2 regions of the Pseudarthrobacter sp. AG30 genome follow, and region 1 is predicted to be linked to the other one. Evidence: riboswitches for the same ligand, from Rfam matches in the RefSeq annotation. Region 1 holds a riboswitch; the other holds the start of a gene.
What was found. Region 1 has a riboswitch for thiamine pyrophosphate ahead of thiO (glycine oxidase ThiO). Riboswitches for the same ligand answer to the same signal wherever they lie in the genome.

Region 1 (14,755 bases):
CGTCACCGCCCTCGCGAAGTTGGATATCCAGTGGAATCTGGCCCAGCAGGGGCACCGGAACGCCGAGCGTGGTGCTGAGCCGCCCGGTAAGGACTGTCCCGCCGCCGCTTCCGAAGAGTTCCATCCTGCCGCCGCCGGGCATGTCCAGGTACGACATGTTCTCAATGACACCGGCGATCTTCTGGCCGGTCTGGGCTGCGATCGCACCCGCGCGTTCGGCCACGTCCGCTGCCGCAGCCTGGGGCGTGGTGACCACCAGGATCTCGGCCTTGGGCAGCAACTGCGCCACCGAAATGGCGATGTCCCCGGTCCCCGGGGGAAGGTCCAGGAACAGTGCGTCCAGGTCGCCGAAGTAGACGTCCGTGAGGAATTGCTCCAGGGCCCGGTGCAGCATGGGTCCCCGCCAGGCGACAGGCTGGTTCCCGGTGACGAACATCCCGATGGAGATGACCTTCACACCGTAGGCAACCGGGGGAAGGATCATGTCATCCACCTGGGTGGGAGCCTGGGTGATGCCCATCAAGGCGGGGACGGAGAAACCGTAGACGTCCGCGTCCACGATGCCCACGCGCAGGCCCCGGGCAGCCAAGGCGGTGGCAAGGTTTACGGTCACCGAGGATTTCCCCACCCCGCCCTTGCCGCTGGCCACCGCATAGACCTTGGTCAGCGACTCGGGCTGGTTGAACGGGATGGTGCGTGCGCCGCCGGGGCCGCGCAGCTTCTCCTTGAGCGCATTCCGCTGGGCTTGGTCCATGACCTTCAGGTCGACGTCGACGGCGGTGACGCCGGGGACCGCGGACAGGGCCTTGCGGGCATCGGCTGTGATCGTGTCCCGCAGCGGGCAACCCGCAATGGTGAGCAGGACTGCGACGGTGACCCGGCCGTCGTCGGACACCTGGACGGAGTCCACCATCCCCAGTTCGGTAATCGGGCGGCGGAGCTCAGGGTCAATAACGGTTGCCAGGGCGTGGGTGACGGCCTGGAGCAGCGGGGAGTTGCTGGATGGTGCCGGATCCATGGGGGCGCTCACGTGAGGGGCCTCGGCTTTCGTGCTGGTGCGGCGAAGTGCAGCCGGATGATCCGGCCTAGCGTTCGTTGGTGGAATGGCCGGGCTTGACCCGGGGGATCTGCTGGGTCCGCGGGCCACGCTGCCGGTCCCTCTGCTCACGCAGTTTGTCCTTGACCTTGTCCCGCGGTGACTCATGGGAACCGGGGCCGGAGTCGTCGTGGGTCCGGAGTTCCTCCTGGGCTTCCAACATGTCCTCCAGGAGTGAGCGCAACTCCGCCCTGACGTAGTCACGGGTGGCTACTTCACGCAGCGCGATCCGCAGGGAGGCCAACTCCCGGGTGAGGTACTCGGTGTCGGACAGGTTGCGTTCGGCGCGCTGCCGGTCCTGCTGCAGCGAGACGCGGTCGCGGTCGTCCTGGCGGTTCTGCGCGAGCAGCAGCAGGGGTGCCGCGTAGGAAGCCTGCAGCGACAGCATCAGGGTCAGCAGGGTGAAGCCGAGGTCCCTCGAGTCGAACTGCCACTCGACGGGCGCCCAGGTGTTCCAGCCCAACCAGAAGATGCAGAACACCGTCATGTACACCAGGAACTGCGGCGTGCCCATAAACCGGGCAAAACCCTCGGTGGCGTGCCCGAATGCGTCCGGATCCGGCTTGAACTTGGGCAGGATCCGCTGACGGGCGCTTAGGGGTGTGTCGAGGCTGCCTTTTGCTTCCGCGTTGGCCAGGCTCCGCTGGTTGGGGTTCTTCGGGGCGCTGTTATCAGCCAATGCGGCCACCGAGCTTTCTTATCGGGGCTTCGCCATCGTGGGCGCGCCAGTCGTCCGGCAACAAGTGATCCAATACGTCATCAACAGTCACCGCCCCCACAAGCCGGCCGGCGTCGTTGACCACCGGGAGGGAGTTGAGGTTGTAGGTGGCCAGGGTCCGGGCCACCTCACTGATGTGGGCCTGGTCGGACAAAGGCTCGAGGTTCTTGTCCACCAGGTTGCCCAGTGCCTCGAACGGCGGGAAACGGAGCAGCTGCTGGATGTGCACCACGCCCAGGAAGCGGCCGGTGGGGGTCTCGAGCGGCGGCCGGGCGATGAAGATCGACGACGCCAGCGCAGGGGAGAGCTCCTCCCGCCGCACATGGGCCAGGGCTTCGGCCACCGTGGCTTCCGGCGGCAGGATCACGGGCACGGGCGTCATCAGGCCGCCGGCCGTGTCCTCGTCGTATTCGAGCAGGCGGCGGACGTCCTCGGCGCCTTCGGGCTCCATCAGCTGGAGGAGTTCCTCGGCCTGGGCGGAGGGGAGTTCGCCCAGGAGGTCGGCGGCGTCGTCGGGGTCCATTTCCTCAAGGACGTCGGCGGCGCGCTGGACATCCAGCGCGGAGAGGATTTCCACCTGATCGTCCTCGGGAAGCTCCTGGAGGACGTCGGCCAGCCGCTCGTCCTGCAGTTCGCTGGCAACTTCGAAACGGCGCTTGTCGCTCATCTCCTGCAGTGCCTCGGCAAAGTCTGCGGGCTTGAGGTCTTCGTGGTTGGCCACGAACTGCGTGGCTGCCTGCGGCTCGGTGCGTGCTCCCTGCTGGGCGTCCGCCCAGTCAATGATCAGGGTTTCGTTGCGGCGCAAACGGCTCAAAGGGGACAGCGAGTGGCCGCGCCGGACAAAGAGCTTGCTGACGAACCAGTCCCGGGACCGGTGCTGGTCGATCGCGATGTCCTCGATGGTGGCGTCGCCGCTGCCGTCGCGGAGGGTGACCCGCCGGTCGAACATCTCCGCCACCACCAGGGTTTCGGCTCCACGCTGTTCGAACCGGCGCAGGTTGACCAGGCCGGTGCAGATAATCTGCGTCTGATCGATCGAGGTGATCCGCGTCATGGGCACGAAGACGCGCTTCTTCCCCGGAACTTCCACCACGATACCCACCACATGCGGCGCACCCTGGGTCCCCCTGGACAGCACAACAACATCGCGCAGCCGGCCCAGGCGGTCACCCAAGGGGTCGAAGACATCCAGGCCCAGGAGGCGTGCCACGAAGACACGGGTAGGTGTTGTGCTCACCACTACAGGCTACCGAGTCTGCTCTCTTTTAGCTGAATTTACAGGCAGCACCCATCTTGATGGGCAAGAATGGGTGTATGTCCAACATTTTTGGTGCTCCCAAGACCGGCGGCCCCACCGGACCGGATGACGCCCGGGCCGTACCCACCGGTGACACCGTCGGGTCCTACAACTCCTACCTCGACGCCCAGAAGGCGGTTGACTACCTCGCGGACCAGCAGTTCCCGGTCCAGATGGTTTCCATCGTGGGCAACGAACTGAAGATGGTGGAGCGGGTGACGGGACGCCTGAGCTACCCCCGCGTGGCCCTTTCCGGAGCACTGAGCGGCATGTGGTTCGGCCTCTTCGTAGGCGTCATGTTGTCCTTCTTTGCGCCCTCGCCCGGCTACTTCTCGATCATGACGTCGGTGCTGATGGGTGCGGCCTTCTTCATGCTCTTCGGCATCGTCACCTACGCCATGCAGCGCGGCAAGCGGGACTTCACCTCCACCAGCCAGGTAGTGGCCACGAACTATGATGTCATCGTGGCTCCCGAGGCAGCCCATGAGGCCCGGCGCCTGCTGCAGCAGCTGCCGATGTCCCGCTCCGACGCGGCGTCCGGGCACGGCCCGTACACGCAGCATGACTATTACAACCAGCCGAACCAGCAGCAGCCGGGGCAGGAACAGCAGCCTGGCCAAGGACCGGCCAGGCCCGCCGGGTGGAACGACCCCTACGGCCAGCGGCCCACTGCAGCTCCGCCGCAGGAAGGCCACGGCTACCCGGGCGCCGGAAGCCAGCAACAGGCCGGACAACAGTATGACGACGGGCAGCCGCCGGCACAGCCGGTCCGCACCGTGCGGTACCCCGACCTGCCGGACGGCCGCCCCCAGTACGGAGTCCGGCTTCCGCAGGGCCCCACGGCTGACGCCGCGCAGCACGGCGCAGCCGCCCTGGAACACACCAACGAACCGGCCACCCAATCCGCAGCGGGCCACAACCCGGAGCACAACGCAGGGCAGTACGGCAAGGACGAGGACACGCACCGGGGCGGCAGCGGACAATAGGGCTGCCAGCTCCGCAGACACCCCTGCCTTCCTGACGGAACGCGCAGGATGACGGCGAAACGAAAAGAGCGTGGCCACCGGACCCAGTCCGGTGGCCACGCTTTTCCCGTGTGTGCCCGTGTCAGGCCTCTTCGGTCCGGTAAATGCCGGCCATCCAGGTCTCGACGTCTTCAACCGTGCGGGGCAGGGCGGCGCTGAGGTTGACGGGGCCGTCGGCGGTCATGAGGATATCGTCCTCGATCCTGACGCCGATGCCGCGGTATTCCTCGGGAATCGCCAGGTCTTCCGCCTTGAAGTAGAGGCCAGGTTCAATCGTGAAGACCATGCCTTCGGTGAGGATGCCGTCCAGGTATAGTTCCCGCTTGGCCTGGGCGCAGTCGTGCACATCCAGGCCGAGGTGGTGGCTCGTTCCGTGCGGCATCCAGCGGCGGTGCTGCTGGCCCTCGGGGCTGACCGCTTCCTCCACGCTGACCGGCAGCAGACCCCACTCGGCGAGGCGCTCGGCCAGGACCGTGGTTGCCGCGGTGTGGATGTCGCGGAATTTCGTCCCCGGCTGCGCTGCGGCGAAGCCGGCGTCCGCGGCGTCGAGCACTGCCTCGTAGACCTTGCGCTGGACAGCGGTGAAAGTGCCATCAGCCGGAATGGTACGGGTGATGTCCGCCGTGTAGAGCGAGTCGGCCTCGACACCGGCGTCCAGGAGCAGGAGGTCGCCTGCGTGGACCCGGCCGGTGTTGCGGGTCCAGTGCAGCACGGTGGCGTTGTTGCCGGAGGCCGCGATGGTGTCGTAGCCCAGTTCGTTGCCCACCTCGCGGGCGCGGGCAAAGAACGCCCCCTCCACTACCCGTTCGCCGCGGGCATGCGTCAGCGCACGGGGGAGGGCCTTGACGACCTCCTCGAATCCCTCAACCGTTGCGGACACGGCGATCTTCATCTGCTCGATCTCCCACTCGTCCTTGAGCAGGCGCAGCTCGGAGAGTGCTTCGCTGAGCTTCTCGTCCAGGGCGTCCAGGACCTCAAGGTCCAGGTTCTCCGGGTCCTTCGCCGTGTTGTACCGGGCCGTATCCACCAGGGCGTCGATGTTTTCGTCCACCTTGCGGACCAGGCGGATGGAGATGCCGCCGATCTCGGGAGCGCCGACATCCTTGGTGATGGCCGTTTCGAGCTGGTCGATGTGGGCGGTGGGCAGCCCCAGGCGGGCCTGGAACTCTTCGAGGGTGGGGCGCGCCCCGATCCAGAACTCGCCGGAGCGGGAATCGGCGTAGAACTGTTCGGTGTCCCTGCCCGCCAACGGCCGGAAGTACAACGTGGCGCGGTGGTTGCCGCCGTCGTCGCCGGTTCCTTCCTCCACCGGGTCCAGGATCAGGACAGCGTCCGGCTCGTGGTCCAGGCCGAGGCCCGTCAGGTGGGCGAAGCCGGAGTGCGGCCGGAAGCGGTAGTCGCAGTCGTTGGAGCGGACCTTGGGCGGTCCGGCGGGGATGACCAGCCGTTCGCCCTTGAACAGGGCGGAGATTGCCTTGCGCCGGGTTGCGGCGTAACCGGCGACGGCGTCGCGCTGGGGGAGTTCCTGGCTGGACGGCGCCCAGTTGCTGGCCATGAAGGCCTTGAAAGCGTTGGAACTGGGCCGCTGAGAGCGGTTGTTGACGCGCTCCTCCAGCGGCTGGGAAGCAGAGTTCTGGGTGTTATCGGCAGGGTTCACGGCACCATCGTCTCACCAGCGTCGCGGCTATGCGAACAGGCTCCGGTGCCGGAGGGGCGGGGTCCACTAGTCTGGACAAGTGAGGATTGACCTGCATGCCCACTCCAACGTCTCCGATGGGACAGAGCCCCCCGCCGAAGTCATGGCCTCAGCCGCGCGTGCGGGCCTGGACGTGGTGGCCTTGACCGACCATGATTCCACCGCGGGTTGGGCCGAGGCGGCCGCGGCCGCCGTCACGCACGGCGTGGCCCTGGTTCCCGGCATGGAAGTCTCCTGCCGGACCGCGGAAGGCATCAGCGTCCACCTCCTGAGCTACCTGCACGACCCCACCCATCCAGGCCTGCTGGAGGAGATCACCAAAGCCAAGGACTCGCGCCTGACGCGGGCCGAACGGATGGTCACCATCCTGGCCGAGGACTACCCCCTGACATGGGACGACGTGATCCACCACGTGGCTCCGGGCGCCACCCTGGGCCGGCCGCACATCGCTGATGCCCTGGTGGCAGCGGGGGTGGTGGAAGACCGTTCCGAGGCGTTCGCTTCGATCCTCACTTCCCGGTCCCGCTACTTCATCCCGCACTATGCACCGGACCCGGCCACCGCCGTCGAACTTGTCCGTGCCGCGGGAGGCGTGCCGGTGTTTGCCCACCCGGTAGCGTCGGCCCGGGGCCGGATCGTGGGGGAGCGGACCTACCAAGAGATGATCGACGCCGGACTGGCGGGACTGGAGATCGACCACCGGGACAATCCGGAAGAGGGACGGGCGTTTTTGCGCAAGCTCGCCGCCAAGCATGGCTTGCTGGTCACCGGCTCCTCCGACTACCACGGTACGGGCAAGCCGAATCTGCTCGGCGAGAACGTCACTGCCCCCGGAATGCTGGCGCGGATCGAAGAACTGGGTACCGGAGCCGCGGTCATCCGCCCCTGATCATGGGGGCGCGTCAGGTGGGCTGGTACACGGCCAGGGTGGCGTGCGCACCGAGCCTTTTGGCCATGATGTCGATCGCGGGCTGGTTCTGGTCCACGCACACGAACTTCCTGCCAAGCTTGGCCGCCACGGCGCCCAGGGTGCCGGAGCCTGCGAAAAAGTCCAGGCACCAGTCGCCGGGGCGGGACGAGGCGGCCACAATCCGGCGGACCAGCCCTTCCGGCTTCTGGGTGGGGTACCCGGTCTTTTCCTTGCCGGTGGGGGAGACGATGGTGTGCCACCAGACGTCCGTAGGCAGCTTGCCCAGTTCGCGCTTGGCCGGCGTCACCAGCCCGGGGGCCATGTACGGTTCACGATCCACCTCGGCGTTGTCGAAGTGGTATTTGGCCGGGTTCTTCACGTACACCAGGATGTTGTCGTGCTTGGTGGGCCACCGGTTCTTCGCCCGGGCGCCGTAGTCGTACGCCCAGATGATCTCGTTCAGGAAGCATGCCCGGCCGAAAATGGCGTCCAGCATCACCTTGGCGTAATGCACTTCGCGGTAGTCCAGGTGCAGGTAAAGGGTGCCGTCATCAGCCAGCAGGCGCCACGCCTCCACCAGCCGCGGTTCCAGGAAGGACCAATAGTCGCTGAACGCGTCGTCGTAGCGGTGCAGTGCGCCCTTGATGGTGTCGTAGGAACGGCCCTTGAAACCCACCCGGTCCCCGCTGCCTTCAGCGTTGGCTACCATCCGGGTTTCCTGCCGCTGCTGCGGCCTGCCCGTGTTGAAGGGCGGATCCACATAGATCAGCGTGAAGGCGCCGTCCGGCAGTGTTGGGAGGTACTCCGCGTTGTCCGCGTGAACCACCAGGCTGCCGCCGTCCGGCGCCCAAACAGTGTCTGTCATCGACGCAGTTAGCCCTCGGAGCTGCCGGGCTGTCCGCCCTTGTCCGCGGCGGCAACCACTTCGCCGTTGCGGCGGCGGGTGCGGGTCCGGGGACGGCGGGTGCGCGAGGGCTGGTCGCCGTCGGCCGCGGGGGCGGCTGCGTCCGCGGCAGGGGCGGAGTCGGAGGTACGACGACGGCGCTCACCGGAGCGGGCGGAGTCCCGGCCGCCGGCCTTTCCGCCGTCGTCCTTTCCGCGTCCCCGGCCGTCGCGCTCGCGGGAACGGGAGGCGTCCCGGCCGCCGCGGCTGTTCTTCTTGCCGGTTTCGCCCAAGTCCTCAAGCACCTCGGCGTCAACGCCGGCCAAGGTCCGCTTGTCGCGCGGGAGACGTCCCTTGGTGCCCTCGGGGATGTCGAGGTCACTGTAGAGGTGCGGTGAGGAGGAGTAGGTTTCCACGGGCTCGGGGACGCTCAGGCCCAAGGCCTTGTTGATCAGCGCCCAGCGCGGCATGTCATCCCAGTCGACGAATGTGACTGCAGTGCCCTTGTTGCCGGCGCGGCCGGTGCGGCCCACCCGGTGCAGGTAGATTTTTTCGTCCTCGACGCACTGGTAGTTGATCACGTGGGTGACATCGTCCACGTCGATGCCGCGGGCGGCGACGTCCGTTGCCACCAGCACATCCACTTTGTTGTTCCGGAACGCGCGGAGCGCCTGTTCGCGTGCGCCCTGGCCCAGGTCGCCGTGGATGGCTGCGGCGGCGAAACCGCGGTCCACCAGTTCCTCGGCCACCTTGGCGGCGGTGCGCTTGGTCTTGGTGAAGATGATGGTCCGGCCACGGCCCCGGGCCTGCAGGATGCGTGCCACCACCTCGGTCTTGTCCATGCTGTGCGCACGGTAGATGAGCTGGCGGATGTCGCGCTTGGTGAGGCCTTCATCATCCGGATCGGCTGCCCTGATGTGGGTGGGCTGGGTCATGTAGCGGCGCGCCATCGCGATGACGGGGCCGGGCATGGTTGCCGAGAACAGGAGCGTCTGGCGGACAGCCGGGGTTCCGGCGATCAGGGTCTCAACGTCCGGCAGGAAGCCCAGGTCCAGCATTTCGTCGGCTTCGTCGAGGACCACGAGCTTGACGTTCTTCAGGCTCAGGTGCTTCTGCTTGTACAGGTCGATCAGGCGCCCCGGGGTACCCACTACTACTTCGACGCCCTGCTGGAGTGCTTCAACCTGGGGCTCGTAGGCGCGGCCACCGTAAATGGTGGTGATCCTGGCGTTACGCTTGCGGGAGGCCGTTTGGAGGTCGTTGGCCACCTGCACTGCCAACTCGCGGGTGGGGACGATGACCAGGGCCTGCGGGGCGCCCGGAACGGCCAATTTGGCGTAGCCGGGGTCGTCCTGTCCGATGACCCGCTGCAGCGCCGGGATGCCGAAGCCCAGGGTCTTGCCGGTACCGGTCTTGGCCTGGCCGATGATGTCGTGGCCCGCCAAGGCCACCGGCAGGGTCATGGCCTGGATGGGGAAGGGGTGCGTGATCCCGGCGTCGGCGAGGGACTCGACAATATCCGCGCGGACGTTGTAGTCGGCAAAGGACTTCTCCGCGATCTCGTGCGGGGTCTCGTCCGAGATGATGGTCTCTTCCGGCTCGATGGTCTCGGTGCCGGACGCATCGGTCAGGAGCTGGTGGGTATGCAATTCACTCACGGGGAGTTTCCTTATTCATTTGGGCAATGGCGCTGCCTGCTCAACGGGCCGGCCAGTCCTGGCCGTTCCGGAGCACGCTCGGGCGCGCAAGCTAATCCAGTGGAAGCCGATCGCGGGCTATCTAATGCTGGCACTGGTGACCAACGGGCAAATCTCAAGATCGCGTAGGGGCGGGCTTGTTGGTTTCAAATCAAGGAAATCAACGACCGGGCATCCAGTTCTACCTTCCCAGTCTAGCCGTACAGGGGCGAAATCCCCGTGTTGCCCCTTCCTGCCGCGTCCATAGGGCCCTTATGGAACCAGTTCGAAGTGGATCTGCCGGGTGGTGATGTCGGAGGACAGCAGCCGGACGCGCACCTTGGTACCGGACGTCAGCTCGCCGGCGCAGCGGGCCGTCACCGCCGGTTCGGCGATCTGGATGATCCCGGAACTGCCGTTCCCGTTGCCGTTCCTGGTGGCTCCGTTGCCGTTTCCATTGCCGTTCTTGGCGGATCCGTTGCCGTTCCCGTTCTGGGGCTTGGACCCGGAAATCACGATCGCGTCGAATTCCTGGCCGATGTGGTTCAGCAGCAATGCCGCCTCCACCGTGTCCAGCGCCATCCGCTCCATCCGCGACGCCAGCTGGTCGGAACCGGCCATGATTCCCGGCAGCAGCGGCAGCGCCTCCCGTGCCCAGCCCGGAACATCACCGCCGTTGCTGAGGGCTTCGCAGATCACCAGCACGAAGCGGTCCACCAGCCGGCGCAGCGGGGCGGTGGTGTGGGCGTAGGCGGCGCCGATGGCGGACTGGATGCCGTCGTCCGGGACCGTCCCGTCAAACGCCGTATAGGACGCGCCCCGGAACAGCATCCCGGCCGAATGCATGATGGCCAGCTGGCGGGGATCGGTGGGGTCAAGCGACCGCAGGTACTCGCCGTAGCTGACTTCGCCGTCCCACGGCCTGCCCAGCACTTCGGTCTGCAGCCGGAAATGCCTCAGCGACCGCTCATCCGGGGCCGGCATGGTGCGCAGGATGCCCACCTTGCCTTCCAGCATGAGCTGGGCGGCCGCCATCCCCGTCATCAGCGAAATCTGCGCGTTCCAGTCCTCCACGGGAAGCTGCGGGGCGGCGTCGATCCGGTAGCCGCCGTCGGGCAGCTGAACGATCTCCTGCTCCGGCATGTTGAGGCTGGCGCCCCCGCACTCCCGCTCCAGCGCCACCCGTTTCAGCCCCACTTCCCGGAGCAGTTGCAGCACGGGGGGAGCGGTGCCGGCGTCGAGGGCTGCTTGTGCACCTTTGTAGCTGAGCTTGTCGCGGCTGCGGATCCGCGCCCGCCTGACGCCCACGGACGTCACTGCTGCGTCGGCGTCGAGCGTGAATTCCCAGACGAAAGCCGGACACTCCTGGCCCGGCAGCAGGCTCCCGGCCCCTTCGCTGATGACCTCCGGGTGCAGCGGGATCCGGCCGTCGGGAGCGTAGAACGTCTGCCCGCGGCGCCTGGTTTCAGCATCCAGCGGACCACCCGGCGCAACAAATGCAGGAACATCGGCGATCGCGTACAGCACCCGGTAGCCGCCCCCGTCCGGCTCGATGAACACGGCTTGGTCCAGATCCGTGGACGAGGCGGGGTCGATGGTCACGAATGCGACGGCGGTCAGGTCATAGGACGGCAGTTTCAGGGCCGCCACGGCGGCGCGGGCGTCGTCCACTGCCGCGGCCGGGTAAGGCCCCGGCAGTTCGAGTTCGGTCCGCAACGCGCCCAGTGCCTCTTCCAAGGCGTTCCGGTGGTCGCGGACATTGGGAGCCAACCGATGATGTGACACAAAAGTCAGCGTAACTCCAAGTCCTGGGTTTACGCAGGCCCGGGGCCGGCAGCGTCCAGCGCGTCGAGCAGGGAGGCCGCAGCGGCCGCGGGATCCGACGCCTCCGTGATGGCACGCACCACCACGATCCGCCGTGCTCCTGCCTCCGCCACCTGGTGCACGTTTCCGTGGTCGATGCCCCCGATGGCAAACCACGGCACCGGGTTGGGTACTTCCGCGGCAGCCTTGGCGGCGTACTTCACCAGGTCCAGCCCGACGGCGGTCCGGCCGGGTTTGGTGGGCGTGGCCCAGACAGGCCCCACGCAGAAGTAGTCCAGGTGGGAAGGCCCGGCAGCGGCGGAGAGGGCGGCATCCACCTGCTCCGGGCTGTGGCTGGACAGCCCGATGGCCGCATTGCCGTTGACCAGCGTCCGGGCCGCAGCCAACGGGAGGTCCTTTTGGCCGATGTGGAACACCGGTGCGCCGGACAGCACCGCGATATCGGCCCGGTCGTTAACGGCCCACAGCCGCCCGTGGCGAACCGCGGCCTCCTTCAAGACCGCCAGCAGGTCCAGTTCTTCGGCTGCCTCGATGCTCTTGTCGCGCAACTGGATGATGTCCACGCCCCCGGCGAACGCGGCATCCACGAACCGGGCAAAGTCGCCGCGGTCCCGGCGCGCATCCGTGCAGAGGTACAGTCGGGCCGCCCCAAGGGCAGGAAAGGAGGAGGGGGACATATTCATGCCTGCCAGCCTAGTTCCTCTAAACTGGGCTGGTACTGCGGGAGCCCGCGGCAGCTGTCACAAAGCGCCGGGCTGAGAGGGCGTCGGAGCCGACCGCTTGACCTGATCCGGCTAATACCGGCGTAGGGAAGGAACCACACCATGACCAGCACCAGGAACTGCCTGCCCGGACCTGGCGATGACGCCATCCGGGCCGACGTCGCCGTCATCGGCGCCGGAGTGGTGGGACACGGAATCGCCTGGGAGATCCAGCGCTCCGGCAGGTCCGTTGCCCTCATCGATGACGCGCCCGGCGCCGGCGCCAGCTGGGCCGCTGCCGGCATGCTGGCCCCCGTCAGCGAGCTGCACTACCAGGAAGAGGACCTCCTGGAACTCATGCTCGACGCATCATCCCGCTGGCCAGGCTTCGCTGCCGGCGTCGCCGCAGCAGCCGGAGCCGGGACCGGCTACCTGACGACACCCACCCTCGCTGTCGGTGTCGACGCTGCCGACCGGCGGGCGCTGATGGACCTGCGCGCAGTGCAGCAGGCCAGTGGCCTGGAGGTGGCACCGTTGACCGTGCGTGAAGCCCGCAGCCGCGAACCCCTGCTGAGCCCGGGGATCTCATGTGCGCTGGACACCCCGGCCGACCACCAGGTGGACCCGAGGAGGCTGATAGCGTCCGTGCGCCTGGCGCTCGCCGCAACGGTACGGGAAACCCCGACGGTGGCGGTTGCCGGTGCAACGGAAGGTTTTGCCGTCCCGGAGCGGGCGGCCGGACTGCTGTGGAAGGACGGGACGGTGGCCGGCGTCCGCCTTGGGAGCGGCAGCACAGTCCTGGCGGGGGAAACTGTCGTGGCCAACGGCCTGCACGCGGCGTCCCTTGACGGCTTGCCCCACGGCCTTGACCTGCCGCTGCGGCCGGTGCACGGGGACATCCTCCGGCTTTCCGTGCCGCAGCACCTCCGCCCGTTGGTGACAGCCACGGTGCGCGGGCTGGTCCACGGGATCCCGGTGTACATCGTGCCCCGGGAGGATGGCACGGTAGTCATCGGCGCCTCCCAACGGGAGGACGCCCTCTCCGACGCCGTGAGCGCCGGGAGCGTCTACCAGCTGCTCCGGGACGCCCAGGCGCTGGTGCCCGCCGTCGCCGAACTTGAACTCCTGGAATGCACCGCCCGGGCGCGCCCCGGAACCCCCGACAATGCACCCTTGCTGGGCCGGGTTGCGGCGTCCTTGGGATCCGGGGGCCCAGCCGACGGGCACGTGCCGGGGCTGATCATCGCGACCGGTTTCTTCCGGCACGGGGTGCTGCTCACGCCCGCCGCCGCCGCTATCTGCACGGCACTCCTGGACGGGGCCGCCGATCCCCGCTGGGCACCGTTCAGCCCGGACCGTTTTTCCGGGTCGGCCGTGGCCGTCCCCAGCCCCCATCTGAAGGAGACAGCGTGAACATCACCCTCAACGGAAACCCGCACACCGTGGCCGACGGCGCCTCCATCACCACGCTCGTCAGCCAGGTCACCGGGCGGCCGCTGGCCCCCAACGGCCAGGCGACGGACGGCAGGAAACTGGGCGTCGCCGTCGCCCACAACGCCCAGGTGGTGCCGCGCAGCCAATGGTTCGGTACCGCGCTCGCCGACGGCGACGACATCGAACTCGTCACTGCAGTACAAGGAGGCTGACCCCATGACCGAAACCGGCACCATCAACACCGCAAGCCAAGCCGCAGATGACACCCTGGTGATCGACGGCGTCGCCCTCGGATCCCGGCTCATCATGGGCACCGGCGGTGCACCCAGCCTGGACGGCCTGGGCGCTGCGCTCCTGGCCTCCGGCACGGCACTGACCACGGTGGCCATGCGGCGCTACTCAACCGCGGAAACCGGCTCTCTGTTCCAGTTGCTGGTGGACCACGGGATCAAAGTCCTGCCCAACACCGCTGGCTGCTTCACGGCCCGGGACGCTGTCCTCACCGCGGAACTGGCCCGGGAGGCCCTCGAAACCGGCTGGGTGAAGCTGGAAGTCATCGCCGACGAGCAGACCCTGCTGCCGGACGCCGTGGAACTCGTTGACGCCACCGAGCAGCTGGTCAACCGCGGCTTCAAGGTCTTTGCCTACACCAACGACGATCCCGTGCTGGCGCTGCGGCTGGAAAATCTTGGTGCCACCGCCGTGATGCCGCTCGGCGCACCGATCGGCACCGGCCTGGGCATCCTGAACCCGCACAACATCGAACTCATCGTCTCCCGGGCCTCGGTTCCCGTGGTCCTGGACGCGGGCATCGGTACGGCCTCCGACGCCGCCCTGGCCATGGAACTGGGCTGCGACGCCGTCCTGCTGGCCACAGCCGTGACGCGTGCGCAGAACCCGGCGCTGATGGGGGAAGCGTTCAAGCACGCTGTGGTTTCCGGACGGTTGGCGAGGGCAGCCGGACGCATCCCGCGCCGGGAACACGCCCTGGCCTCATCGGCGATGGAGGGCCGGGCCGAGTTCCTCTAGCCCCCAAAAAGCCTGTGGCCACCACCCGTCCGGGTGGTGGCCACAGCTTTACTCAGGGTCGGTTCAGCCCCGCAGGACCGCGTTCAGCCGTTCGGTGTCATGGCGTGTCCGGGTGCGGCCCAGGTAGGCGACGGCGGCAATGGCCGCGGCGGTGCCGAGGACGATGGGCAGGACCCAGGGGAGCCACGTCAAACCCGGAAGGTAGCCGAAACCTGCCGTCATGAGGATGATCCACGCCATCGCCGCGACGCCCACGGCGATCCCGGCGGGCACGCCCGCGCCGTATCGGGAATGGCGTTTGTCATTGGCCCAGACGATAAACCCGGCGGCGAGCGTGGCAAGCACCACGATGGTCAGCGACAGCATGGATCTCCTTGGAACGTGCGGTCAGCCTAGAACTGGCCGAAACCTACGCGGCGGACCTCTTCAGCGCCAATTTCCACATAGGCAAGTGCGTTGCCGGGCA
Region 2 (14,755 bases), on a different contig from region 1:
GCGGACCCGGTCCTGCCACTGTTCCTTGGTCCAGGGATCCGATCCGGCACCCACCAGCCGGAGCCCTTCCGCCCGGCCCGCCGCCGCCAGCCGGGCAAGGCCGGGAAGGAGGAGCCGGCCGGTGAGGTCGCCGGAGGCGCCGAGGATGAGCAAGGTCTGCACAGATGTTTGGCTCGTCATTTTGCCAGCATGCCATCTGACGTGGCTGACTTGATACCCTAGGTAGTCGAGTCCCGATCATCTCTTGAAAGAAGTTCACGGCGCGTGTTCAATTCACTCTCTGACCGGTTGACAGCAACCTTCAAAAATCTCCGCGGCAAGGGCCGCCTCACCGAGGCCGATGTCGATGCCACGGTCCGCGAGATCCGCCGTGCCCTGCTGGACGCAGACGTCGCCGTTCCGGTGGTCCGCGAGTTCACCGGGAAGGTCCGCGAACGTGCGCTCGGCGCCGAGGTCTCGGCTGCCCTGAATCCCAGCCAGCAGATCGTCAAGATCGTCAACGAGGAACTCGTGGAGATCCTGGGCGGCGAAACCCGCAGGATCCGGCTGGCCAAGAGCGGCCCCACCATCATCATGCTGGCCGGCCTCCAGGGTGCAGGCAAGACCACCTTGGCCGGCAAGCTGTCCAAGTGGCTGAAGGCCCAGGGCCACAGCCCCATGCTGGTGGCCTGCGACCTCCAGCGCCCCAACGCCGTCACCCAGCTCCAGGTGGTGGGCCAGCGCGCCAACGTGCCCGTTTTCGCCCCGCACCCCGGCGCCACGTCCACCGAGCTGGACCACCCTGCCGGTGACCCGGTCGCCGTCGCCCGTGCCGGCGTCGAGGAAGCCAAGCGCACCCTGCACGACGTCGTGATCGTGGACACCGCCGGCCGCCTGGGCGTCGACGCGGACATGATGGAGCAGGCCCGCCAGATCCGCCGCGCCATCGTCCCGAACGAAGTCCTCTTCGTGATCGACTCCATGATCGGCCAGGACGCGGTCAACACGGCCCTCGCCTTCGATGAGGGCGTCAACTTCACCGGCATCGTGTTGTCCAAGCTCGACGGCGATGCGCGCGGCGGTGCCGCACTGTCGGTCGCCTCGGTGACCGGGAAGCCGGTCATGTTCGCCTCCACCGGCGAAGGCCTGGACGACTTCGAACTCTTCCACCCGGACCGGATGGCCTCGCGCATCCTGGACATGGGCGACATCCTCACCCTCATTGAGCAGGCCGAGAAGTCCTGGGACAAAGACGAAGCAGCCCGGATGGCGAAGAAGTTCGCCGACCAGGAAGACTTCACCCTCGAGGACTTCCTCGCCCAAATGCAGCAGATCCGCAACATGGGCTCCATGAAGAAGATGCTCATGATGATGCCGGGCGCGCAGAACATCCGGCAGCAGCTGGAGCAGTTCGACGAGCGCGAAATCGACCGCGTCGAGGCAATCGTCCGGTCCATGACGCCGCACGAGCGCCTCGCCCCGAGAATCATCAACGGCTCCCGCCGGGCGCGCATCGCCCGCGGCTCCGGCGTCCACGTTTCCGAGGTCAACGGCCTGCTGGAACGCTTTGCGCAGGCCCAGAAGATGATGAAGAAGATGGCCCAGGGCGGCATGCCGGGAATGCCCGGGATGCCGGGTATGCCCGGTGCCGGTGGGGGTGCGCGGAAGAACGCCAAGAACGCGCCGAAGAAGAAGGCGAAGTCCGGCAATCCGGCCAAGGCTGCGCAGGAACGCAAGGAGGCCGAGGCCCGGCGCGCCAATGCGGGCAAGGCGCTGCCCACCGGTGCCGCTTTCGGCCAGCAGGGCGGCGACTTCGATCCGTCGCAGTTGAACCTCCCCAAGGGCTTCGACAAGTTCCTGGGCAAGTAGCGGTTCCCCACGGATGTCGGTGCCGTGGAATAGGGTTGGGTCATGTTCAAGCAGCGGGTAGTTTTCGTGCACGGCGCCGGTGCTTTCGGCGCCGCCGCGTGGCCCCGCCAGCACGGCATGGCGCTGTCCTTCGACGCCCTGTTCCTTCGCAGGCAGGGCTATGACGCCGTCGCGGAGCCGGTGGAATCATCATTTGCGGAGGACACTGCCATCGTGCTGCGGTCCCTGGCCGATGATGGCCGCGGCGCCGCCGGCGGACACGTGGTGGCGCACTCCCAGGGAGCCATTCCTGCCATGATGGCGGCCGTCGAACGCCCCGACCTCGTCTACTCCCTGACCCTGGTGGAACCGGCGTGCCTCTCCCTGACCGCGGAGCTGCCGGCCACGGCGGCACACATCAGCCTGATGAAGCCGCTTCTCGAGGTCCGCCACCAGCTCAGTGACGAGGACTTCCAACGGGAGTTCGTCCGGCGGGTCTATGCCACGGACCTGCAGCAGCCTGCCACCGCGGAGGAGAAACGGTCCGCGCGCCGGCTGCGGCTCCAGGTCCCGTCGTGGGAAGCGCCCCTGCATATTGTTCCCGGGGTCCCCACCTTGGTCCTGACCGGGGGCTGGGAGCCGCTGTACGAGGAGATTGCCGGTTACCTGCGGGAGACCGGTGCCCTGCACCGCGTTGCCGCGGGCGGGCACCGGCCCCATGATTCGGTGGAAGGCGACCGGACCATCAGGCAGTTCATCGGCGAGGTCAGCCGCAGCGAGCCGGCCCGGGCCTCCTAGCTGCCGGCGGGCACCTGCAACTCCGGAAGGTAGACCTTGCCGCCGGCGGCCAGGAACTCCTGGCTCTTCGCCCGCATCCCCGACGCCGCCTCAGTGAGCGCCGCCTGCGCCTCAGCCGAGCCGTATTCATTCCGGATGTCCTGGCTGATCCGCATCGAGCAGAACTTGGGTCCGCACATGGAGCAGAAGTGCGCTGTCTTGGCGGGCTCGGCCGGCAACGTCTCATCGTGGAACGATTCCGCCGTCTCCGGGTCCAGCGACAGCGCGAACTGGTCGCGCCAGCGGAATTCGAACCGGGCCTTGGACAAAGCATCGTCCCGCTCGCGCGCCCCCGGGTGGCCCTTGGCCAGGTCCGCTGCATGGGCCGCAATCTTGTACGTGATGACGCCGGTCTTCACGTCGTCTTTGTTGGGCAGGCCCAGGTGTTCCTTGGGCGTGACGTAGCAGAGCATGGCGGTGCCGTACCGTGCGATTTCGGTGGCCCCGATTGCCGAGGTGATGTGGTCGTAGCCGGGCGCGACATCGGTCACCAGCGGACCGAGTGTGTAGAACGGCGCACCCTTGCACAGCTCCTGCTGCCGCTCCACGTTTTCCCGGACCAGGTGGAACGGCACGTGCCCGGGGCCTTCGACCATCACCTGGACGTCGTACTCCCACGCGCGCTGCGTCAGCTCGGCCAGCGTATCCAGTTCAGCGAACTGCGCCGCGTCGTTGGCGTCCGCCGTGGAGCCGGGCCGCAACCCGTCCCCCAGGGAGAACGCGACGTCGTACTTCGCGAAGATTTCGCAAAGTTCGTCAAAATGCGTGTACAGGAAGTTCTCCTGGTGGTGGGCCAGGCACCAGCCGGCCATAATGGAACCACCGCGCGAGACGATGCCCGTCACCCGGTTGGCGGTGAGCGGGACGTACCGCAGCAGGACACCGGCGTGGATGGTCATGTAGTCCACACCTTGCTCGCACTGCTCAATGACGGTGTCCCGGAAGATTTCCCAGGTCAGCGCGTTGGCTTCGCCGTTGACCTTTTCCAGTGCCTGGTAGATCGGAACCGTTCCGATCGGGACAGGGGAGTTGCGGATGATCCATTCCCTGGTGGTGTGGATGTCGTCCCCCGTGGACAGGTCCATCACCGTGTCGGCACCCCATTGGGTGGCCCACTGCAGCTTGTCCACCTCTTCGGCGATGGAGCTCGTCACGGCAGAATTACCGATGTTGGCGTTGATTTTCACCAGGAACGCCTTGCCGATGATCATGGGCTCGGACTCAGGGTGGTTGATGTTGTTCGGGATGATGGCCCGACCGGCGGCTACCTCGCTCCTGACCAGTTCCACGTCGCAGTTTTCCCGCAGCGCCACGAAACGCATTTCCTGCGTGATGGTGCCCTGCCGGGCGTAGTGCATCTGGGTCACCGTATGGCCGTCGACGGCGCGGCGGGGCACCGGCCGGGCGCCCTTCCACTCCGCGGAGGCAGCGCCCCGGCGCACGGCCGAGCGGCCGTCGTCGAGCAGGTTGCGTTCCCTGCCGGTGTAGGCCTCGGTGTCCCCGCGCGCCACGATCCATTCGGCACGGAAGGGCTCCAGGCCGCGGACGGGGTCGCTTCCCGGTCCGGCCGTCCGGTAGGTCCGGAAAGGTGCGTTCGGCTGCCCGTTGGGTGATGGCTCCAGCGCGATCTCGGTGACCGGGACCCGGATGCCGGAACCGGCGTCGTCGATGTAAGCCAGTGAATGCGACTTCAGCGACTGCGTCACCCGCACTTGGGATTCGCCACTGGATCCGGTGCCGGGACCGTTGGCCGCATCGGAACCGGACGGCACCAGGGCAGGGTTCAACTGGGTGTTTTGTGTACTCAAGGGAATACTCACTTCCTTCGCCGGCATTACCCGGACAGGTTCAACGGTCGCAGGCTGCGGCAGCCCGATCTCAGCCCCTGCAGGGGCACCCGTGTGGTCAGCAACGAAGCTACCACAGCCCTTCGGAAGCCCGTTGTAACAATCGATGATGCTAGCCTGACCGGGCAACGAAAGGATGCCCGGATGGCAGGAATAATTCACTTTCGCGGACCCGTCCTGGCTGCACCGGACAGCCTGCGGCAGGGACTCTGGTCCGTGGGCGGCAAGCTCACGTTCCGCCGGCCCGCACAGCCACCCGACCGGGTACTCGACGGCTGGGTATTGCCGGGCTTCGTGGACGCCCATTGCCATATCGGGCTGGGGCCGGCCGGTCCGGTGGAGGCCGCCGTAGCGCAGGAACAGGCGCTTGCGGACCTCAACGCCGGAACCCTCCTGGTCCGTGATGCGGGTTCGCCCGCCGATACGCGCTGGATGCAGGGCGGCACGGACTTCCCGGTGTTGATCCGCGCCGGCCGGCACATTGCCCGGACCCGGCGCTACCTGCGCGGTTTCGCCCACGAGGTCGAACCCGAGGACCTCGTTGAGGCCGTGCGCAAGCAGGCCCGGGACGGGGACGGCTGGGTCAAACTGGTGGGGGACTGGATCGACCGGGGCGCCGGTGACCTGGCGCCGTCCTTTCCTGCCGCCGTCGTCCGCGACGCGGTCCAGGCTGCACACGACGAAGGTGCCCGGGTGACGGCCCACTGCTTCGCCGAAGACACCCTGGACCAGATGCTCGACGCCGGCATCGACTGCATCGAGCACGCCACCGGGCTGCTGCCACGGCACCTGCCCCGGTTCGCCGGGCAGGGCGTGCCGATCGTGCCCACCCTCATCAACATCGCCACCTTCCCGGACATTGCCGCCCAAGCGGAGCCGAAGTTTCCACGGTACGCAGCCCACATGCGGTCCCTCTGGGAGCGGAGGCTGGAGCGCGTGGCCGAGGCCCACGCAGCGGGGGTGCGCATCTTCGCCGGAACAGACGCCGGCAGCGTCATCGGCCACGGCCGCATCGCGGACGAAATCCTCGCCCTGCACGGTGCGGGCCTGCCGATGACTGCAGCGCTGGATGCAGCGTGCTGGGCAGCCCGCCGCTGGCTCGGAGCGGACGGCTTGGAAGAAGGCGCACGCGCCGATGTGATCGTCTGTCGTGAGGATCCACGGGCGGTCCCGGAGACCATCGGCAGGCTGGACCACGTCGTGCTGGGCGGCCGCGTTATCCGTTGACCCAACGTGGCCCCCGGGACTTGGAATAAATTGAAGCTTCAAGTAATTTTAAGAAGTGACAGGCCGCCATCGGGACGGCCGCCAATCCAAGGAGCCTCCAATGACCGCATCAGCCAACAGCCAGGACCTGCTTCCTGCCGACCTCGCCATGGGCACGGTGATGCTCAAGGTGGGGGACATGAAGGTCATGACCGACTACTACCAGCGCGCACTGGGCCTGGAGGTGGTGGCCGAGCAGGACGGCGGACTGTACCTGGGCCGCCTTGGCCGCCCCCTGGTCCACCTGGCTCCGGCCCCCGGGCTGAACCTGCCCGGCAGGGGAGAGGCCGGACTCTTCCACACCGCGCTGCTGTTTGAAGACCAGGCCTCCCTCGCCGCCACCATCGCCACCGCGGCCCAATACGAGCCGATGTCCTTCACCGGCAGCGCCGACCACCTGGTCAGCGAAGCCTTCTACTTCACCGATCCGGAAGGCAACGGCATCGAACTGTATTGGGACCGGCCGCGCAGCAACTGGTCCTGGAACGGGACGGACGTGGTGATGGACAGCCTTGCCCTTCCCCCGCAGCGCTACCTGGACCAGCACCTCACCGAGGAATCGCTCGAAGGCCAGCGCGTGACGGCCGCAGGCGTGGGGCACGTCCACCTCCAGGTGGGAGACGTCCAGACGGCGCGCGACTTCTACGTGGGCACCCTCGGTTTCGAAAAGACGGCGGGCTGGCACGGGCAGGCCTTGTTCGTTTCCGCCGGGCGGTACCACCACCACATGGCCATGAACGTCTGGAACAGCCGCGGGGCCGGCCCCCGCAAGGACACCCTTGGGCTGGGCGAAGTCCTCATCGAAGTTCCTTCAGGGGACGACGTCGGCGCCTTGGCTGACCGCCTCAAGGTCGCCGGAGTGACCGCGCACCACACCGGCGCCGAACTCCGGTTCGAGGATCCGTGGCGCAACCGGCTGCGGGTGGCCGTCCGCTGAGCTGCGCTGCCGGCGGAGGCCGGCCAGCGCCGAGAACTGTCCTGTGCGGCCCGGCCCGGCGCGTGCCCCTGCCGGTCCCCAGCTACTAGGCTGATTCAGTACGGCCGGGACGCGGGCAGCGCCCGGCGCGCAGTTCCGCCAACGGAAGAAGGGCAAACAGCCATGGGCTTCACCGAGATCTTTGTTGCCACCCATGACGCCGCGCTCAAACGCGCCGGCCTCCTTGATGCAGGGAGCGCGCCCGCGGCGAACGTCGGTCCTGGCAGCCAGGCCGTGCGGATCGAGGGAGTCAGCGACTTCGAAATCGAACAGCTCGGCGACCTCGCCGGGACTGCTGTCCACGCCGGTGGTGCCGACTATGAGCTGACCATGGTGGATGTCGCCAGCGACTCCCTTCTGGCAGTTCCGCCTGCCATGGTCCGTGCGCTGGCCGACCTCCTGTCCTACGAGACCGAAGGCGAGGGCAACGTCCTCGAAGACGTCGCCGAGCAGTGGGCCGCGCAGGACGACATGCCTTTCGGCGCGGCCCAGGCCCGGACCTACGTGGAGCAGCTCGCCAGGCTCGCGGCCGGGTTGGACGACGCCGAGCGAACCGGGCTGTACGTCTGGTCCGCCTGACCGGCGCCGCAGGGCCCATCCCGCGGCCGGCGCCGGCGCGAAGCGCGGCGACGCCGAGTCGAAATAAGTTCGCTGATCTGGCACAATAAACAGGTACTCGATCTGCGTGGCCCCTCTCTCCGCGTCCGGATCCTGTCCTTCGAACCGGCAAGTACGGCCCGCCCCACGGGTGCAGAACGCCGGGTTCACCCCTTTTCTGAAACAGGAGTGACCACAAAAGTGGCCGTAAAGATTCGCCTTAAGCGCTTCGGCAAGATGCGCGCCCCGTACTACCGCATCGTCGTCGCGGACTCACGCACCAAGCGTGACGGCCGCGCCATCGAGGAGATCGGCAAGTACCACCCCACCGAAGAGCCCTCGTTCATCGAGGTCAACTCCGAGCGTGCCCAGTACTGGCTGTCCGTCGGCGCCCAGCCGTCCGAGCAGGTTGCCGCCATCCTGAAGATCACCGGTGACTGGCAGAAGTTCAAGGGCCTCCCGGGCCAGGAAGGCACCCTCAAGACCAAGGTCGCGAAGGACGCTTTCGTAGCTCCGGAGAAGGGCTCGGTCATCATCCCGGAAGCCATCACCAAAAAGGCCTCCAAGTCTGACGCTGCCGAGGCCCCGGCCGACGCCGAAGCTGAGACCACCGAGGCTGAGTAGATTGCTGGCAGAAGCGCTGGAGCACCTGGTCCGTGGAATCGTTGATTCCCCGGACGACGTCAAGGTCAGTTCGAAGAACAACCGCCGCGGGGACACCCTCGAAGTGCGGGTTCACCAGGATGACCTCGGACGGGTGATTGGCCGCCAGGGCCGCACCGCACGCGCACTGCGCACCGTGGTGGCAGCACTGGCCGGCGGCGAACCGGTCAGGGTCGACGTCGTCGATACCGACCGCCGCCGCTGAGCGCTCGGCAACACTTAGTTCTGCTCCGGCCCCTCCACCACCTGGTGGAGGGGCCGGACTGCTTTGATCAACACAGTGCTTTCACCCCACACCAACCACAACCCGGAACAGAGGAACAGATGCAGCTTCAGGTGGCGCGGATCGGCAAGCCGCACGGCATTCGCGGGGAAGTCACGGTCCAGGTGCTGACCGATGCCCCCGACGACAGGTTTGTCCCCGGCACGGAGTTCGTCGTTGAACCTGCCGCGTCCGGCCCCTTGACGGTGGACAGTGCGCGCTGGAACAAGGACATCCTGCTGCTGGGCTTCGCGGAAGTGAAGGACCGCAACAAGGCCGAAACCCTCCGCGGCGCGAAGCTGTTCATCGAAACGGAAGAACTCGACGAGGATGACGACGAAGGCTGGTACGAGCACGAACTCGTCGGCCTCCAGGCGCGGGTCGGCTCACAGGTGGTGGGAAAGGTGACTGCCCTGGCCACCATGCCCGTCCAGGACCTGCTGACCGTGACCACCCCGGCGGGCGAAGAGATCCTGGTTCCCTTCGTGGAGCAGATTGTGCCCGAGGTCAACCTTGAGGAGGGCTTCGTCCTGCTCACCCCGCCGGACGGCCTCTTCGAACTGAACGCCGGCGACGCCGCATCCCCGGAACCAGAAGGCCGGGAATAGATGCGGATCGACGTCGTCAGCATCTTCCCCGAATACCTTGCCCCGCTGGAGCTCTCGCTGATCGGCAAGGCCCGCCAGGACGGGATCCTGGACCTGCATGTCCACGACCTCCGCAGCTTCACCACCGACAAGCACCGTTCCGTGGACGACACTCCGTACGGCGGAGGCGCGGGGATGGTCATGAAGCCCGAACCGTGGGCGCAGGCCCTCTCAGCGGTGGCCCAGGGCCGTCCCGATCCGCAGCACAAACCTGTCCTGATCGTTCCATCTCCCGCCGGCGAGAGGTTCACGCAGGCTCTGGCTTATGAACTGGCAGAGGAAGAGCACCTTGCTTTCGCCTGTGGCCGCTATGAAGGCATCGACGAGCGCGTCATCGAGTGGGCACAGGAGCACTTCACCGTCCGCCCCGTAAGCCTTGGCGACTACGTGCTCAATGGCGGGGAAGTCGCTGTCCTGGCCATGGTCGAGGCCATCGGCAGGCTCCTGCCGGGTGTGGTGGGCAACCCTGAGTCCTTGGTTGAGGAGTCCCACTCCGACGGCCTGCTGGAATATCCGGTCTACACCAAGCCGTCCGTATGGCGGGACCGCGAGGTCCCCGCGGTCCTGCTCACCGGAAACCACGGCAAGATCGCGCAGTGGCGCCGGCACGAGCAATACCGCAGGACGGCCGAACGCCGCCCGGACCTCCTGGAGGCGTTCGACGCCGGCAATCTTCCGCGTGCCGACCGCACCGAACTGCACAACCTGGGATTCGACATCGTGGCCGGAAGGTTGGCCCGCCGCCCGGACGCCGGGCCGGGGGTACAGGAATAGCTTCCGCGCCGGACCCAAGTTGGCGTAACCCCTGCACTGTGGCAAAATTGGTCTTTGTGTCTGCTGGGTCCGCACCTGCCACAGGGGGTAGCGCGGCCAACAGCCGGACAACCGGCCTCATCAACCATTGAAGCGGCCGGACCCCTTTACTTCGGCGGCAACAATCCGGCCCGCTTTTCGGCGGCCGGACCTGCCTGCCGTGACCCAAAGTGAATGACCTGTGGCGTTCACCAGGAGTGCAACCATGCATATTCTCGATTCCCTCGATGCAGCTTCGCTGCGCAACGATGTTCCCGAGTTCCGCGCGGGCGATACCCTCAAGGTCCACGTGAACATCATCGAAGGCAAGAACTCCCGTGTCCAGGTGTTCCAGGGCTTCGTCCTGGGCCGCCAGGGCGATGGCGTCCGCGAAACCTTCACGGTCCGCAAGGTTTCCTTCGGTGTCGGCGTGGAGCGTACCTTCCCGGTGCACTCCCCGATCATCGAAAAGATCGAGGTCGTTACCAAGGGTGACGTCCGTCGCGCCAAGCTTTACTACATGCGCGCACTGCGCGGTAAGGCTGCGAAGATCAAGGAAAAGCGCGACTTCGCCACCGGCAAGTAAGTTCCTTTCGGACTTGCCACTCGGCTGGGACGCGGCCGTGACCGGCCAGCGCCGGAGCAATCCACCAGCGCCAGGATACGGACCATGCACCAGACAAAACGCCAGCCCCGCACCATGGGCTGGCGTTTTGTGTTCCTGGCCCTGGTCCTTGCCGTCACCATCAGCGGCGTGGTGCGCTCCTTGTGGATCGATGTCTACTACATTCCCTCCGAGTCCATGGAGCCGCTACTCCAAGGCGGTGACCGGATCCTGGTCTCGCGCACCGATTTCCAGGCCGACCCCATCAGGCGCGGGGACATCGTCGTCTTTGACGGACGCGGTACGTTCGCGCCCCTGAACAGCGGCAGGGGTCCGCTGATGGACGCAGCGGGCGGCCTCGCCCAGTGGCTGGGCCTCACCGGGAGCGACACCACCTACGTCAAGCGGGTCATAGGCCTCCCAGGCGATACGGTGGTCTGCTGCGACGCGGGCGGCAAGGTCACCGTGAACGGGGTACCGCTGGATGAGCCGTACATCTTTCCCGGAGAGGTCCCGAGCACGCAGAAGTTCAACTCGGTGGTCCCCGAGGGCAGGTTGTGGCTGATGGGGGACCACCGGTCGGTATCCGCCGATTCGCGCAGCCTGCTGGGAGCTCCAGGAGGCGGCATGGTCCCGCTGGAGCGCGTCGTCGGCCGGCCGGTCCAGATCCTGTGGCCCCTTGATAGATTTGCTCCAGTAGAGCGGCCGCCAGTGGTGGGGCCGACAACACAGAACGGACGGTAAATGCCCGAGAACCCAGCGCGGAATCCTGAACCGCGCCATGACGGCGCCGCAGGGAACCAGGGCGTTCCAACCCCCGCAGAGCCGGGCGACAGTCCCGAGGCCGGCACGAATTCCCACCGGAAGGGCGGCTCCCGCTCCAAACCGGCCGGAAAGGCCACGGGCAACCCTTTGCTCGGGTGGCTCAAGGAGATTGCCACCGTCGTGGTCATCGCCGTTGTGCTGTCCTTCCTCATCAAGACTTTCCTCTTCCGGGCGTTCTTCATCCCGTCCGAGTCCATGGTGAACACCCTTGATGTGGACGACCGGATCTTCGTCAATCTCCTCGTCCCGGAGCCGTTTGCGCTCAGCCGAGGGGACGTGGTGGTGTTCCGCGACAACAAGGGCTGGCTGCCGCCAACAGCAGCAAAAACCCAGGGGCCGTTCACCTGGGTTCAGGACGGCCTGACGTTTGTGGGGTTGCTGCCCGACAACACCGACCAGCACCTGGTCAAGCGGGTCATCGGGCTGCCCGGCGACCACGTGGTGTGCTGCGACGCCGGCGGTAAACTGACCATCAACGGAACAGCCGTGGACGAGACCTACATCAACCCCGCCGAAGTCCCGCAGGTCCGTAACTTTGACGTCACCGTTCCGGAGGGCAAAGTGTGGGTGATGGGCGATAACCGTAACCATTCGGCGGATTCCCGGTCACACATGGAAAACGACGGCGGCTTCATCGACCTCAAGGACCTTGTGGGCAAGGCCGCCGTCATAGCGTGGCCGCTGAACCGGATCAAGACCCTGGACAACTACCCGGACGTGTTCCGCAACGTCCCGGCGGCCCGCTGACCATGCCGTCCGCCACCCGCACCGTCCCCGCAGCAGCGCCGCGCAGAAGCGTCGGAGCCACGCCGGCGCGCGGGGCCAAGGCGCCCACCTTGCGGCACGAGCGTACGTTCAAGGCCCAGGGCGTGCGGCTCCTGGCCGGCGTTGACGAGGTGGGCCGCGGTGCGCTTGCCGGGCCGGTCAGCGTGGGAATTGCTGTCGTGGACCTGGAGCGCCAAAAACCGCTGGCGGGCGTGCGGGACAGCAAGCTCCTCAGCCCGGCCGAGCGCGAGCGGCTGGAACCGTTGGTGCGGCGCTGGAGCGTTGCGTCGGCGGTTGGCCATGCGACCGCCGCCGAGATCGATTCGCTCGGCATCATTGCAGCCCTGCGGCTGGCAGGAACCCGTGCCTGGGGGGCCATCCTGGGAGCCGGAATCATTCCGGAAGCGGTGCTGCTGGATGGAAGCCACAACTGGCTTTCCCCGGCAGAGCAGCTTTCCTTGTTCGACCAGCCGGTGGTGGAAGCCGCCTGTGAAGCGCCCGTCCACACCAAGGTCAAAGCGGACATGCAGTGCCTGAGTGTGGCCGCAGCGAGCGTCATCGCCAAAGTGGAGCGTGACCGGATGATGCGAGAATTGCACCTCGAGTACCCGGATTACGGCTGGGACATCAACAAGGGTTACGCCACCGCAGCCCACCGTGATGTCCTGCGCGCAGCCGGACCGACTCCCTACCACCGGGTCAGTTGGCGGCTGCTTGGCGGCGAGTTGCAGGGCACCGAATCTCCTGACGAAGACGCGCGGGACGAAGCCTGAGTCCTGCTCCCGGCGCCGGCGCCCCCGGACATGGTGCAAGATGGAAGCATGAGTGCCGAGGATCTTGAGAACTATGAAACCGACATGGAGCTTCAGCTCTACCGTGAATACCGCGACGTCGTCGGCCTGTTCACCTACGTTGTCGAGACCGAGCGGCGTTTCTACCTCGCCAACCACGTGGACCTGCAGGCCCGCAGCGCCGACGGCGAGGTCTACTTCGACCTGACCCTCCAGGACGCCTGGGTCTGGGACGTTTACCGCTCAGCGCGCTTCGTCAAGAGCGTCAGGGTCCTGACCTTCAAGGATGTCAACGTCGAAGAACTGCCACGAAACGAGGAGCTGGCCCTGCCCAAGGACGTGGACCTGGGCAACTAGCAGCGCTCCGACTCTTCCTCCACAGAAAGGCCCTGTCCACATACGGCAGGGCCTTTCTGTGCCCTGCAGCGGTTCGCCGCCAAGCTGGTTCCGGAGGTAGACATGAAATCGAAGGACCTGCTGGGCCGGCGCGGCGAAGACCTCGCCACCGGTTATCTGGAAACGCTGGGAATGCTGGTGGTGGAGCGCAACTGGCGATGCACCGAGGGCGAGATCGACATCGTGGCCCTTGACGGTGACGCGCTGGTCATCGCAGAAGTCAAAACACGCCGCTCCCTGGACTTTGGCCATCCCTTCGAAGCCGTGGGGCCGGAGAAGCTGGCACGCCTGCACCGGCTCGGCGCCGCCTGGTGCCGCGACCGGGAATTGCGGATGCCCCTGCGCCGCGTGGACGTTATCGCCGTGGTGGACGACGGCGGCGGCCACCCTGTGGTGGAGCACCTCAAGGGGGTTGGGTGATGGCCCTGGGGCGGACTTACTCCATCGCCCTGGTAGGCCTGAACGGGTACGTGGTCGAAGTGGAGGCCGACATTGGCCAAACACTGCCGGCTTTCGTCATCCTCGGGCTCCCGGACGCGGCCCTCAACGAAGCCAAGGAACGGATCCGTTCTGCCGCGAAGAACTCCGGCATCCCGCTCAGCCGCCGGAAGATCACCGCCAACCTCATCCCGGCGTCGCTGCCTAAACGTGGTTCGGGTTTCGACCTCGCGGTCACCATGGCCGTGCTGAGGGCATCGAACGATGTCAAAGCCACCGGACGGACCGTCTTCATTGCCGAGCTCGGCCTCGACGGACGGCTGCGGCCGGTGCGGGGAATCCTGCCTGCCGTGATGGCCGCGGTACAAGCCGGCTATCCGGACGTCGTGGTGGCGCAGGCAAACCTTGCCGAGGCATCGCTCGTGCCTGGCGCCAGTGTCCGCGGCTACCGCACGCTGGCGCGCCTGGCCCTGGACTTCGGGGCGGATCCGCAGGAGCTCGCCTTGGACTTTGAACCGGACGACGCCGACGATGTTGACGATGGACACCCGGCGGCCGGGCCGTGTCCGGACATGGCCGATGTTGCCGGCCAGTCCGAGGCACGCCAGGCGTTGGAAGTTGCTGCCGCAGGGGCACACCACCTGCTCCTCACGGGGCCGCCCGGAGCAGGTAAGACCATGCTTGCGGAACGGTTGCCGGGCCTTTTGCCGGATCTTGGTGACCATGAGTCCATGGAGGTCACGGCCATCCACTCGCTGTGCGGCCTGCCGGCGTCTGCGGTCCAGCTTCTGCGCCGGCCACCCTTTGAAAACCCGCACCACTCAGCCACTGCGGCGGCCATCATCGGAGGCGGTTCAGGACTTCCCCGGCCGGGGGCGGCATCCCGAGCCCACCGCGGCGTGCTGTTCCTTGACGAGGCCCCGGAATATGAACGCCGGGTTCTCGATGCCTTGCGTCAGCCCCTGGAGAGCGGTGAGCTGGTGATCCACCGGGCGGCCGGGACTGCCGCCTACCCGGCCCGCTTCCAGCTGGTGCTGGCCGCAAACCCCTGCCCGTGCGGGAAGGCCTCCGGCAAAGGCCTGGACTGCACGTGTACCCCCGTGATGCGCCGCCGTTACCTCGCCAGGATGTCCGGCCCACTCCTGGACCGGGTGGACATCCAGTTGCAGGTGGAAAGGGTGTCCCTGGCCGAGTTCGGGCAGGCCGGCCGGGAGGAAGATAC

Region 2: linked by a shared signal. The riboswitch ahead of thiC (phosphomethylpyrimidine synthase ThiC) and the one ahead of thiO (glycine oxidase ThiO) in region 1 are both predicted to bind thiamine pyrophosphate.

What each region holds. Positions count from the first base shown of each region.
Region 1 covers NZ_QEHL01000019.1:74,141-88,895, forward strand. The annotation lists gene DC347_RS16685 (Mrp/NBP35 family ATP-binding protein) at 1-1,018, opposite strand, end outside; gene DC347_RS16690 (DUF1003 domain-containing protein) at 1,086-1,733, opposite strand; gene DC347_RS16695 (CBS domain-containing protein) at 1,768-3,051, opposite strand; gene DC347_RS16700 (general stress protein) at 3,129-4,097, shown strand; gene DC347_RS16705 (aminopeptidase P family protein) at 4,219-5,793, opposite strand; gene DC347_RS16710 (PHP domain-containing protein) at 5,873-6,721, shown strand; gene DC347_RS16715 (site-specific DNA-methyltransferase) at 6,735-7,607, opposite strand; gene DC347_RS16720 (DEAD/DEAH box helicase) at 7,616-9,283, opposite strand; gene DC347_RS16725 (RNB domain-containing ribonuclease) at 9,575-11,086, opposite strand; gene thiE (thiamine phosphate synthase) at 11,116-11,802, opposite strand; TPP riboswitch at 11,836-11,955, shown strand; gene thiO (glycine oxidase ThiO) at 11,950-13,239, shown strand; gene thiS (sulfur carrier protein ThiS) at 13,236-13,472, shown strand; gene DC347_RS16745 (thiazole synthase) at 13,477-14,289, shown strand; gene DC347_RS16750 (hypothetical protein) at 14,353-14,655, opposite strand; gene DC347_RS16755 (DUF3107 domain-containing protein) at 14,682-14,755, opposite strand, start outside.
Region 2 covers NZ_QEHL01000008.1:10,184-24,938, reverse strand. The annotation lists gene DC347_RS07910 (glucose-6-phosphate dehydrogenase) at 1-180, opposite strand, end outside; gene ffh (signal recognition particle protein) at 265-1,848, shown strand; gene DC347_RS07900 (alpha/beta hydrolase) at 1,891-2,625, shown strand; gene thiC (phosphomethylpyrimidine synthase ThiC) at 2,622-4,472, opposite strand; TPP riboswitch at 4,468-4,575, opposite strand; gene DC347_RS07890 (amidohydrolase family protein) at 4,656-5,738, shown strand; gene DC347_RS07885 (VOC family protein) at 5,839-6,714, shown strand; gene DC347_RS07880 (hypothetical protein) at 6,877-7,332, shown strand; gene rpsP (30S ribosomal protein S16) at 7,552-7,974, shown strand; gene DC347_RS07870 (RNA-binding protein) at 7,976-8,218, shown strand; gene rimM (ribosome maturation factor RimM) at 8,338-8,883, shown strand; gene trmD (tRNA (guanosine(37)-N1)-methyltransferase TrmD) at 8,884-9,696, shown strand; gene rplS (50S ribosomal protein L19) at 9,941-10,300, shown strand; gene lepB (signal peptidase I) at 10,385-11,062, shown strand; gene lepB (signal peptidase I) at 11,063-11,890, shown strand; gene DC347_RS07840 (ribonuclease HII) at 11,893-12,681, shown strand; gene DC347_RS07835 (DUF2469 domain-containing protein) at 12,730-13,056, shown strand; gene DC347_RS07830 (YraN family protein) at 13,159-13,515, shown strand; gene DC347_RS07825 (YifB family Mg chelatase-like AAA ATPase) at 13,515-14,755, shown strand, end outside.